DNA from 2 places in the Nocardioides sp. P5_C9_2 genome. Region 2 is predicted to be linked to the other one. Evidence: riboswitches for the same ligand, from Rfam matches in the RefSeq annotation. Region 2 holds a riboswitch; the other holds the start of a gene.
The links. Region 2 has a riboswitch for guanidine ahead of ACXJKL_RS02190 (aminotransferase class V-fold PLP-dependent enzyme). Riboswitches for the same ligand answer to the same signal wherever they lie in the genome.
Positions count from the first base shown of each region.

Region 1: linked by a shared signal. The riboswitch ahead of ACXJKL_RS07835 (DMT family transporter) and the one ahead of ACXJKL_RS02190 (aminotransferase class V-fold PLP-dependent enzyme) in region 2 are both predicted to bind guanidine.

Region 1 covers NZ_JBFUMD010000111.1:1,726-5,650, reverse strand. Annotated here, with positions in the region: gene ACXJKL_RS07850 (biotin/lipoyl-binding carrier protein) at 1-83, shown strand, start outside; gene ACXJKL_RS07845 (zinc-binding dehydrogenase) at 121-1,224, shown strand; gene gndA (NADP-dependent phosphogluconate dehydrogenase) at 1,232-2,686, opposite strand; guanidine-III (ykkC-III) riboswitch at 2,750-2,814, shown strand; gene ACXJKL_RS07835 (DMT family transporter) at 2,825-3,139, shown strand; gene ACXJKL_RS07830 (class I SAM-dependent methyltransferase) at 3,189-3,893, shown strand.
Region 2 covers NZ_JBFUMD010000020.1:7,589-16,253, reverse strand. Annotated here, with positions in the region: partial or broken gene mftD (pre-mycofactocin synthase MftD) at 1-299, shown strand, start outside; gene mftE (mycofactocin biosynthesis peptidyl-dipeptidase MftE) at 304-987, shown strand; gene ACXJKL_RS02205 (mycofactocin-coupled SDR family oxidoreductase) at 1,002-1,748, shown strand; gene mftF (mycofactocin biosynthesis glycosyltransferase MftF) at 1,745-3,151, shown strand; gene ACXJKL_RS02195 (hypothetical protein) at 3,337-3,549, opposite strand; gene ACXJKL_RS02190 (aminotransferase class V-fold PLP-dependent enzyme) at 3,637-4,827, opposite strand; guanidine-III (ykkC-III) riboswitch at 4,892-4,957, opposite strand; gene ACXJKL_RS02185 (STAS/SEC14 domain-containing protein) at 4,972-5,247, shown strand; gene ACXJKL_RS02180 (DUF1801 domain-containing protein) at 5,468-5,857, shown strand; gene ACXJKL_RS02175 (mycothiol-dependent nitroreductase Rv2466c family protein) at 6,047-6,790, shown strand; gene ACXJKL_RS02170 (SRPBCC family protein) at 6,787-7,263, shown strand; gene ACXJKL_RS02165 (NTP transferase domain-containing protein) at 7,453-8,665, opposite strand, start outside.

The DNA.
Region 1 (3,925 bases), on a different contig from region 2:
AGCGGGCGGGCACCGTCACCGCCATCAAGGTCACCCCCGGCGACGTCGTCCAGGAGGGCGACCCGCTGGTCGTGCTGGACTGATCGCGTCGGCCCCGGTCGCGTGCGGCACAGTGACCCCATGCTGATCCGTGGAGCCGTCCTGGAGTCGATCGGGGCCTCGCGCCCGTACGCCGACTCGCGTCCCCTGACCATCAGTGAGCTCGAGCTGGACCCGCCCGGGCCCGGCGAGCTGCTCGTGCGGGTGGAGGCTGCGGGCCTGTGCCACTCCGACCTGTCGGTCGTCGACGGCAACCGGGTGCGCCCGGTCCCGATGCTGCTCGGGCACGAGGCCGCGGGCCGGGTCGTGGAGGCCGGGCCCGGTGCGACGGTCCCGGTCGGCACCCGCGTGGTGATGACGTTCCTGCCCCGGTGCGGTGAGTGCCCCGCCTGCGCCACCGACGGGCTCGCCCCGTGCGTCCCGGGCAGCGCGGCCAACAACGCCGGGCACCTCATCGGCGGCGCCCGCAGGTTGCACCGGGAGGGCGCCGACGTCTTCCACCACCTCGGCGTCTCGGGCTTCGCAGACCACGCGGTGGTCCACGAGACCTCGGTCGTCGCGGTGGACGACGACGTGCCCGCCGAGGTCGCCGCGGTGCTCGGGTGCGCCGTGCTCACGGGGGGTGGCGCGGTCCTCAACGCCGGTCGGCCGACACCGGGCCAGACCGTCGCCGTCGTGGGTCTCGGGGGAGTGGGCATGGCCGCGGTGCTCACCGCGCTCGCCCAGGACGGCGTACGCGTCGTCGGCGTCGACACCCTCCCGGAGAAGCTCGAGGCCGCCCGGCGGCTGGGCGCCCACGACGCGCTGACGCCCGCCGAGGCGGTCGAGCAGGGGCTCACCGCGGAGGTCGTGATCGAGTGCGTCGGACGCGCCCGCGCCTTCGAGGCGGCGATCGACCTCACCGCCCCCGGCGGGCGGACCGTCACGGTGGGGCTGCCCGCCCCCGACGACACGGCCACCGTCTCGCCGCTCGCGCTGGTCGCCCAGGGGCGCACCATCATCGGCAGCTACCTCGGGTCGGCCGTCCCCAGCCGCGACATCCCCGTCTTCGCCGACCTGTGGCGCGCCGGACGTCTTCCGGTCGAGCACCTGGTGTCGTCGCACGTCGCCCTCGAGGACATCAACGAGGGCATGGACCAGCTCGCCGACGGGCACGCGATCCGCCAGGTCATCCTCTTCGACTGAGCGACGATCAGCCCGCCGACTCCTCGGCGCGGTCGTCCTCGGCCCACCGGGTGTGGAACGTGCCGTCCCGGTCGACCCGCTCGTAGGTGTGCGCGCCGAAGTTGTCGCGCAGCGCCTGGATGAGCGCCGCCGGCAGCCGGTCGCGCCGCAGGCCGTCGAAGTAGGCCAGCGACGAGGAGAACGCCGGGGTCGGCACGCCGCCGCGCGCCGCCGTCGCGACCACCTCGCGCCAGGCGTCCACGCCGTCCTTGACGGCGTCCGCGAAGTACGGCGTGGTGAGCAGGGTGGTGAGGTCCGGCTCGTCGGCGTACGCCTCCTTGATCCGGTCGAGGAACTGCGCCCGGATGATGCAGCCGCCACGCCAGATGGTGGCGACCTCGCCGAGGTCGATGTCCCAGCCGTGCGCCTCGGCGCCGGCCGCGACCTGGTCGAACCCCTGGGCGTAGGCGACCACCTTGGAGGCGTACAGCGCCGCGCGCACCTGGTCGACGAAGACGTCGCGGTCGACCTCGACGCGCTGCGTCTCCGGGTCGGTGGTGAAGACCTCGCGGGCCGCGGCGCGCTGCTCGGTGTGGCCCGAGAGCGAGCGCGCGAAGGTCGCCTCGGCGATGCRGGTGACCGGCACGCCGAGCTCGAGGGCGTTCTGCACGGTCCAGCGGCCGGTGCCCTTCTGCTCGGCGGCGTCGCGCACCACGTCGACGAACGCCTGTCCGGTCGCGGCGTCGGTGTGGCGCAGCACGTCGGCGGTCATCTCGATGAGGAACGACTCGAGGTCGCCGCCGTTCCACTCCTCGAAGATGTCGGCCACCTGCGCGGGCTCCAGGCCGAGCACCGAGCGCAGCAGGTCGTAGGACTCCGCGATGAGCTGCATGTCGGCGTACTCGATGCCGTTGTGCACCATCTTCACGAAGTGACCGGCGCCGTCGGGACCGACATGGGCGCAGCACGGGGTGCCGTCGACGACCGCGGCGATCGACTCGACCACCGGGCGCAGCCGCTCGTAGGCGTGCTCGGAGCCGCCGACCATGATGGACGGGCCGTTGAGCGCGCCCTCCTCGCCGCCCGAGACGCCCATGCCGACGAAGTGCAGGCCCTTCTCGGCCAGCGCCTCCTGACGGCGGATCGTGTCGGTGAAGTGCGCGTTGCCGGCGTCGACGACGATGTCGTCCTCGTCCAGCAGGGGCACCAGCTCGTCGATCACCGCGTCGGTGGCCTCGCCGGCCTTCACCATGATGACGATCGCGCGGGGCCGGGCGATCGCGGCGACCAGCTCCTCCAGCGACTCGGTCCCGACGAAGTCACCCTCGTCGCCGTAGCCGTCCAGCAGCGCGGTCGTCCGTGCGGTCGTGCGGTTGTGCACCGCGATGGTGTGGCCGTTCCGGGCGATGTTGCGGGCCAGGTTGCGCCCCATGGTCGCGAGGCCGGTGAGGCCGATGGTCGCTCGAGCCTGCTCGTCGGTCATGTGGCGGCAACCCCGCTCGCCGGGCGCCTATTCCGGGCCGACGGCGCACGGCGGGTAGCCTCGGCGGCGAGCCGACCCGGCTCGCCGGACGAGGGAGCCGTACCCGGACAGCGACAAGACGGCCTCATGGAGGTCGTCATGGCATGGATCGTGCTCGTCGTGTCCGGGGTGCTGGAGGCCTTGTGGGCCGTGGCCCTGGGTCGCTCCGAGGGGTTCTCGCGTCCCGTCCCGTCCGTGGTCTTCGTCGTCGGTCTCGTGCTGAGCATGGGCGGACTGGCCTACGCGATGCGCACCCTGCCGATCGGGACGGCCTACGCCGTGTGGGTCGGCATCGGCGCGGCGATCACGGTGGGCTTCGGGATGGCCACGGGGGCCGAGCCGGCGAGCCTGGTCAAGGTGGCGCTGATCGTCGGGCTCGTCGGCTGTGTGGTCGGACTCAAGCTCACCCACTGATCCGGACCCGCCGCTTGCCCCGCGGTCCGGCACGCCCCAGGCTGGCACGATGACGCACGACTTCGACGCCGACTACTGGGAGTCCCACTGGCGGGAGGTCGGCGCGGAGGACGGACGTCCGCCCGTGCCCGCCAACCCGTACGTCGCCTCCGGCACGGCCGGCCTGGTACCGGGCACGGCGCTGGACGCCGGGTGCGGCGAGGGCGCCGAGGCGATCTGGCTGGCCGAGCACGGCTGGCAGGTCACCGCGGCCGACATCTCGCAGCAGGCACTGACCCGGGCCGCCGACCGTGTGGCGGACGCGTCGCCCGGTGTGCGGGTCACGTGGGTCCGCGCCGACCTGGACACCTGGGAGCCGCCGCAGCAGTACGACCTGGTGACCACGCACTACGCGCACCCCGCCATGCCCCAGCTGGCGTTCTACGAGCGCCTCGCCACCTGGGTCGCGCCGGGCGGGACCCTGCTCGTCGTCGGCCACCTCCAGGAGCCCGGTGGCGGGCACGGACACGGGCACGGGCACGCACACGAGCCGCAGGACGGTCACGCGCACGGCCGCGGCGACCGACGGCCTCCCGAGCAGGCGACCGTCACCGCCGCGAGCGTGGTCGGCCGCCTCGACCCGACGCTCTGGGAGGTCGTCAGCGCGGACGAGCCGGTCCGGGCGGTGGGCGACGGAGCGGGAGAGCTGCACGACGTCGTCGTCCGGGCCACGCGCCGGGCGGCTCCCGACGACGGGCTCACCCCYCACGGGTGATCTCCTCGCGCCCGCGGCGGTGCTTCCGTGGA
Region 2 (8,665 bases):
TCGACGTCGTCATGGACGGTGGCATCCGACGCGGCTCCGACGTCGTCAAGGCCGTCGCCCTCGGCGCACGCGCCGTGATGATCGGCCGCGCCTACCTCTGGGGCCTCGCCGCCAACGGCGAGCAGGGCGTCGGCAACGTCCTGGACGTACTGCGCTCCGGCATCGACTCCGCCCTCCTCGGGCTGGGAGTCGCCTCGCTCGAGGAACTGACGCCGGAGCACCTGCTGGTCCCGGACGGTTTCCACCGCGCGCTCGGAGCCGGCCGTCCCGTCGGCGTGAACGTCGCGGCCGAGGGGTAGCACGATGAAGCTGCTGCAGGAAGCGACCACGTCTGCCGCTCGGGAAGGTGGCCTGGTGTTGGTGCCGGTGGGTTCCCTCGAGCAGCACGGGCCCCACCTCCCCCTCGACACCGACACCGTGATCGCGACGGCCGTCGCCCGCGCCGCGGCCGAACGACTGGACGCATGGGTGGCGCCGGCGCTCGCGTACGGGTCGAGCGGTGAGCACCAGTCGTTCGCCGGGACGACGTCCATCGGCACCGACGTCCTTGGTCTGACAGTGGTCGAGCTTGTCCGCTCGATGCGCACCTGGGCCCAGCGCGTGGTGTTCGTCAACGCCCACGGCGGCAACGTAGCCGCCCTGTCCAAGGCGGTCGAGCAGGTGATCTCGGAGGGGCACAACGTCGGCTGGGTGGCATGCGCGACCGAGTTCCTCGACCTCCACGCAGGTCGCACCGAGACTTCTCTCATGCTGCACCTCAGTCCCTGGACCGTTCGTCTCGACAGGGCAGAACCTGGCGACACACGTCCCATTCGCGAGATCCTGTCCCTGATGAGGCAAGGCGGCGTTGCTGCGGTCTCACCCAATGGAGTGCTGGGTGATCCCACCGGAGCCAGCGGCGCCGAAGGAGCGAAACTGTTTGTGCGCATGGTGGACGAGGTGGTCAAGCAGACCTCTCGACAGGCCGCAGCGGTCGAGGCAGGGTGAGTCGCGTCGCGGTCGTGACAGGCGCCGCTCGCGGCATCGGTGCGGCGACGGTCGACCGCCTCGTGGCCGATGGCTGGCATGTCATGGCGCTCGACTCCTGTGAGGGACCGCCGCTGGCCACGAGGGAGCAGCTCGCGGCGATCTCGGCCGCGCACGGTGACCAGGTCATGAGCCGGGTGGTCGACGTGCGCGATCGCCGTGCCTTGGAGGAGTCGGTCGCCGAGGGCGTACGGCGATGGGGACGTATTGATGCCGCTGTTGCCGCGGCGGGCGTCATCCACGGGGGCAGGCCGCTCTGGGAAACGCCAGACGACGAGCTGCAGACCCTGTGGGACGTCGTGGCCAAGGGAGTCTGGAACACGGCTGCTGCCACCGTGCCCGCCATGCTCGCCGGCCCTCTCCCCCAGGAATGCCGGTTCGTGGCCGTGGCTTCCGCTGCCGGCACCCACGGACTGTTTCGGATGGCCGCCTACAACGCCGCCAAGCACGCCGTCGTCGGGATGGTCAAGGGTCTCGCTGCCGATCTCGTCGGCACCGGCATCACCGCCAGCGTTGTCTCCCCGGGGTCCACGAACACCGACATGCTGCGCGCGACCGCCGCTCTGTACGACGTCCCCACTGACGAGCTCGTCAGCCACCAGCTCATCCGCCGCGTCATCGACCCCGCCGAGATCGCGGCCGCCATCGCTTTCTGCGTCTCACCAGCCGGTGGCGTCGTCAACGGCACCGTGCTCCACGCCGACGGAGGGTTCAGCGGATGACCGAGCCGCTGCCCGTCGGCTTCCGGGTGGCCATGGATGAGCGGACGCTGAGCCTCGACTCGGGTCGCACCCTCATCGGCGGGTCGCCGATCACCGCGTTGCGACTGGCTCCCGCCGCCGCGGCACATCTCATCGACCGCGGGGTCACCGTCACCGACACGGTCTCCGCCCAGCTGGCCGGCCGGCTGCTCGACACGAACCTCGCCCATCCGGTCGTCGCCTCCACGAACCCCGCGTCCCCCCAGGAGCTCAGCGTCGTCGTACCGGTACGCGACCGACCGGAACAGCTGGACCGGTGCCTGGCCTCCCTGGCACCGCTGATGGTCATCGTCGTCGACGATGCCTCTGAGGACCCCGCACCGGTGGCCGAGGTCGCCCGGCGACACGGCGCCCGTCTGGTCCCGCTGCCCATCAACGTCGGGCCGGCCGCGGCTCGCAACGCGGGCCTGGCCGCGGTGACGACCCCGCTCGTCGGCTTCGTCGACTCCGACGTCGAGGTCACGTCGACGGACCTGCTTCGACTGACGCAGCACCTGGCGGATCCGTCCGTGGCGCTCGTGGCACCCAGGATCATGGGTCGCGCACGCGCGGAGCACCCTCGCTGGTTCGAGCGGTACGACGCCGTCGCGTCCTCCCTCACGCTCGGCGACCGGCCCGGCTCGGTCCGCCCGGGAGCAGCGGTCGCGTGGCTGCCCAGCGCGTGCCTGGTCGCGCGAGCCTCCCTGCTGGGGGACGGTTTCGATGCCGCGATGCGGGTCGGGGAGGACGTCGACCTGGTGTGGCGCCTCACCGCGCGGGGGCACCGGGTGCGCTACGCGCCCGAGGTGACCGCGCACCACGACGTGCGGGGAACTGTCCGCGGGTGGCTGGGACGCAAGTTCGTCTACGGGTCGGGCGGAGCCACCCTGGCACAGCGCCACGGGTCGCGCACCGCACCGGCGGTCCTGTCGCCCGTGATGGCCGTGTCGGCCGCCGCGGCCCTGCTGCGCCACCGGTGGTCCGCACCCGTCGTCACCTTCGGGGTGGTCGCCGCCGCCCGATCGGTGCACCGGGCGTTGCCGCAGGGGGTCGAGGGGTTCACTCGGACCCGGGTGGCCGTCGACATGTCGGTGCGGGGCGTCGGATGGGCGGTCCGCCAGGAGTCGGCATTGCTGCTGAGGCACTGGTGGCCTGTCGCGCTGCTTGCCCTGCCCTCTGCGCACGTACGCCGTGCCGTCGTGACGGCGCTGGTGGTCGACACCTGGGTCGCGGTCACGGAGAGGACGGACAAGGACCTGCCGCTCTGGATCCTGCTCGCCGGACGCCGCCTCGACGACCTCGCCTACGGCTCAGGTCTCTGGTGGGGCGCACTCCGGTTGCGCTCCATCACCTCACTTCGACCGCGCCGGACCGGCCGCTGGTAGGCGCGGGAACGGTCGCATCCCGCTGCGCGCATCCACCGGATGACCACGAGCAAGTCATGGCGGGACGCCCAGCACCGGTCGCTCGCCCACGTCAACCAGAGACCTCACCGCGAGCCTTCACACTTCAAGCACTGTCGGCCTGGTTGTCCGTCCGTACGAAACGTCCCGGTGCCTGATGAGCCTCCTCAGCGCTGGAAACGAGACTTCGAGGCGGGCCGCTGGACCAGGGCGTCGGCGAACCTGCCGACAGCGTCGATGACCGGCTCCCACTCCGGGTCTCCCACCAGGTCATTGGTCGCGGCGGGGCGGACGAACTCGATCGCCCGGGCTCTCGAGGGACCAGCCGCCGCGGCTTCGGCCAGGGCGCCGACACCGATCCGCTGACTCCTGATCGCCAACACCTAGACCTCGTGTGGCTCCTGCGCCGCCGAGGTGGTGCTTCTCCGCGCGGGCCGGTCAGCCGTTGGTTCCGCGTCGCGGCGAGCTCAGGTGACGCGGGTCAGCGCCCTGGCGAGCGCGTGGAGGACGTCACTGGTGTTGTAACCGTGCYGGGACACGCGGATGCCGCCGACTCGTGAGCTGGTGAAGACCAGGTGGTCTCGAGCCAGTGCTGCCTGGACGTCGCGTCCCGAAGCGCGGGGGTGTCGCAACGAGATGAGGTGGTGGCTGGCGGCTGGGTCCCCTGCTCGACGGAACGGGTACCAGCCGGACGGGGCCACGAGGTCGACGAGCTCGTGGGCCAGGAGGCGTGAGTGATCGGCGAGCGCGGGGATACCTGCGCTGCTGAGCAGGTCGATGGAGTGCTGCAGCCCGACGGCAGAGGCGTACGACATCGTGGACAACTCGTAGCGGCGGGCGCCAGAGGCCAGTCTGAGGTCCGTCGCGGTGAAGTCGAAGGGATCCTCAGCCCCCATCCATCCCACCACCGGAGGCACGAGCTCGGCCAGGTCGGCGTCCAGCGCGGCGAGGGCGACGCCGCCGTGGGCCGAGAGCCACTTGTACCCGCTGCACACGAGGGCATCGACGCCCCAGTCCCTCATGCTCACCGGGGCGGCACCCGCAAGCTGGGTCACATCGACGACGACACGGGCCCCCACCATGTGCGCTGCGCGGGCCACGGCGGCGACGTCGATCCTCGTGCCGGTCGCGTACTGCACCGCGCTCACGCACACGACGCCGGTCCGCTCGTTCACCGCTGCGATGAGCCCGTCGGTGAGATCGCTGCCGGGCTCGTCGACGACCCAGCGGAGGACAGGTGGCGTGGCATGGCTCCGACCACTGGCGGCGAGCCACGGGTACGTGACGCTGGGGAAGTCGGTGGTCACCAGCACGACCTCGGGTGCGTTCGACCTCAGTCCCGAGGCAAGGGCCGCGGCAAGCTGCCCCAGCCCTTCGCTCGCCCCAGCCAGCACCGCGATCGATCCAGGCGGGGCGTCGAACAGCGATGCTGCGGCCTGCCGTACGCCGTCCAGGACTCTTGCCTCGGCGTCGTCGGACAGTCGGACGTTGCCGTACTGGCCGACCTCCTCGAGGAACCGCGTCATCGCCTCGATGGTCGGGCGGGGCACGAGCCCCAGGGATGCCTGGTTGAGGTAGGTGTACTCCTCGAGAGCCGCGTACATCTGCCGCGGGAGCAACGCGCCGTCGGCGTCACGACTGGCCCGTGGAGCGTTCACCTCGACGACGCCCTCGAATGAGCGACGCCACGATCCGCCCTGCAGCAAGACACGACAGACTCCTTCTGCGTCGTCTTGTCCTGCCGGGCACGACGCACCTCGTCCGGGCCAGCACGATCATGCCGGGCTCGGGCAAGCCTACGCATCGCCGAACACGGCAGGGTGCGCCTCGTCTACGTCCTCGGCCCGGAGTTCGACGAGTACGAGGGAGAAGCGGTGTGGGAGGACCTCAAGCTCGGCGCGCGCCGTGCGTCGTCCTTCGGACGCATCGCGGTCGTCACCGACGCAGGACGGGTCCGGGCCGACCATGAAGCTCTTCGGTGTCCGCGCCCGGCTTGCGGGACCGACACTCGAATGCGCCCCGGCGCCGGTTGTGACGCCGAGATCCACCCATCGAGGTCCCGGACGAGACGTCCGTAGTACTTCGCGGAGCCCACGTGACAAGGATGACGGATGCGCGGTGTCACCGGCGTGGAAGGACGTTCCGAGCTACGCCGACAGGCGTCGGAAGGGGACACCTCCGAGTCCCCGCCAGTGCAACAACTCAGGCGCCCCGACATGGTCTGGATGCGGTCCACCAGGACTCCTGGCTGGCCGGAGAGCTGGAGCCGGAGAGGCCCGCTCCTGTCACAATCCGATCATGACGGGACGAGCACATCCTGGAGTCGATGCCTACCTCGCCCAGCTGCCCTCGTGGCAACAGTCGATATGCGAGGAGCTCCGCGAAACGATCTGGGCCACGGACCCCGAGATCAAGGAAACGATCAAGCGAACCGTGCAGCCCTACTTCGTCCTCGACGGCAATGTCTGCGCCCTGCTGGCGACGAAAGACCATGTCAACCTCTTCCTCTACGATCCGACCGTCACCGACCCCCAAGGGCTCATCAACCAAGGACGGGGAAACGCGACCGCCCGGGCGATCCAGATCTACGAACACGATGAGATCAACCGGGATGCCCTGCAGGACATCCTGAGTGAGATCGTCGCCAACAACAGGCAAGGCGGATGGCGCCGACTCAGCCGTCCATGAGATCCCGGTTCGGACGATCGGTGCTACCCACGCCGATCGCGATGAATGGACGCAGCACACCAACGGCCTTGGTCGGACTGATCTCGGGTTGGACCGACGCCACGCTTGGACCTCGTCTCAGTGATCGCGTCAGCGCCCACGTCGGCGTTCGGCAGCTCCACTTTGCAGTCCGCGCCATAGTGTCGATCCATGACTTCCGCTGACATCCGCTTCTACTTCGATCCGGTGTGCCCCTTCTGCTGGCTGACCAGCAAGTGGATCCGGATGGTGCAGGCCGAACGCGACCTGTCGGTGGACTGGCGGTTCATCTCGCTGCGGCTGATCAACGAGCACATCGACTACGACGCCCACTTCCCGCCCGAGTACGAGGCGGGGCACAACGACGGACTGCGCCTGTTGCGCGCGGTGGCCCGCGCGCGGCAGGAGCACGGCAGCCAGGCCGTGGACTCGCTCCAAGCGGCGCTCGGGGCACACATCTTCGACGCGCCTCCCACCGACCCCGCGGACGAAGGGGCGGACCGTGAGCGACACGGCACCCGTCAGTTCCTCGAGCCCATCCTGACCGAGGTGGGCCTGCCCACCCAGCTGGCCGACGCACTCGACGACACCTCGTGGGACGCCGCGATCCGCGCGGACGGTGACGAGGCCCTCGCACTGACCGGAAGGGACGTCGGCACGCCCATCATCCACTTCGAACCCCCGGACGGTGTGGCGTTCTTCGGCCCCGTCATCAGCCGCCTCCCCGAGCCCGACCGGGCCGGGGAGCTGTGGGACCACGTGGTCGGGCTGGCCCGGTTCCCCGGCTTCGCCGAGCTCAAGCGCAGCCTGCGCGAGCAACCTCAACTGGTCGGCTTCGGCGTTGAGCCCGGCGCCGTCGGCAAGCAGGAGGACTGGCACGGTGGCAGCCGGCGACAGAGGAGTGAGCGCGGATGACGCAGTCGGAGTCGAGGACCCACCAGGAGGCGGTGATCGTGGCGGCCACCCCCGAGGCGGTCTACGACCTGGTCAGTGACATCACGCGGACCGGTGAGTGGAGCCCGGTCTGTACGGCGTGCTGGTGGGACGACGAGGCGGACGCGGGTCGGGTCGGCGCCTGGTTCACCGGCCGCAACGAGCTCCCGAACCGCACCTGGGAAACCCGGTCCCAGGTGGTCGCAGCCGACCGCGGCAGGGAGTTCGCCTGGGTCGTGGGTGGGGCGTTCGTGCGGTGGGGCTTCACCTTCGAGTCGGTGGGAGCGGGAACGCGGCTGACCGAGACCTGGGAGTTCCTCCCGGACGGACTGATGATGTTTGCGGACAAGTTCGGTGACAGGGCCATGGACGAGATCGAGGACCGCACCCGGCAAGCCCATGCGGGGATCCCCACGACCCTCGCCGCAATCAAGCAGATCGCAGAGACCAACTGATCCCACCGGCGAAGAGCCCGGGGAGAGCAACGCGCGCCTCGTACCGTCCTTGTCTATTGACCCGCCGACCCAGATCCACCGGCGCCTTCCTTTTGACGAAGTCGTCTCATCGGCTAGATGAGACGAGGGCAGTGCCCGACAGGCGGCGGGGTGGGGCACCCTCGAGTCCGACCTCGAGGTCGGCTGGCATCAGGTGTGCATCGCTCGCAGGAGCAGCACCACGCCGCGCGCCGTGTCGAGGTTGGCCGCGACGGCGACGATCGCCAGCCCCCACAGCGGTAGGCCGCTGATCGCCGCCAGGGCGAAGATCAGCAACCGGACCTCGCGCCGGAAGAGCAACCGCACGTCGGTGTCGCGGCCCACCGCGTGGACGTAGGAGATCAGCAGGCAGCCGCACCCGGCGGCGAACCCCCAGGCCCAGGCGGTCTCCGCGTGGCCGGCGCCGATGACCAGGCCGACCACCACAGCGAGGTCGGCGTAGCGGTCCAGCAACGTGTCGAGCGCGGCGCCGCGGCGCGAGGCTCGGCCGCTTACTCGCGCCAGCTCGCCGTCGACGCCGTCGAGCGCGGAGCCGAGCAGGACGCCGAGCCCGCCCGCGGCCATGGCCCACCAGTCGCCGACCGCGATCAGGCCGGACGCGAGGAGCGTGGTGGCGAAGGCCAGCAACGTCGCGACATGCGGGCTGAGCCCGGTCCGCAGCAGCTGGCGGGTCAGGGGCCCCGAGATCCGCCGGTTGACGGTCCGGGCAATGATCTGGTCGGTCGGCTTCGGCCCGTACCGATGCCACATCACCCGCTCCAGGGCCCGCACTCCCTCGGGTGTGTCGACGGCCGCCCAGAGCCCGGTGAAGTCGCAGGTCGTCATCTCGAGGCCATGGTCGAGCATCCGCCGCCGCACGGCGGACCACGGCATCGCCGGTGTATCGGCGGTCGCGGCCAGGACGTCGGCGACGTGGACGGAGCTGAGGCCGGCGTCGACCGCGGCGTACTCCTTCAGGTCGGCTGCCAGCTCGAGCAGTCGGCCGTCGTCCGCCGTCCGCACCCGCACGGGGGGCACCCCTCCCAGGCCGCCCACCTGGCGCTGGGGGTCACGGTCGACGGCCAGCACGTTGCGGCCCGGTGCGGCCATCAGCCGCCGTACGTCGTCGGCCTCGAACACGTGGTCACCCATGACCACCAGGCACCGGTCCTCGTCGACCTGACGGAGGCCGGCCAGCACCGAGGTCGACGTGCCCTGCTGCCAGTCGGGGTTGACCACCAGCTCGACCGGGAGGCCGTGCGAGTGGATGGTCGCCGCCACGTCCTCGCTCCGGTAGCCGGCCACCACCACGATCCGGGTCACTCCTGCTTCGCGCAGCACCTTGACCGTGCGGTCGAGCAGGGTGACGCCGCCCACCCGGCGC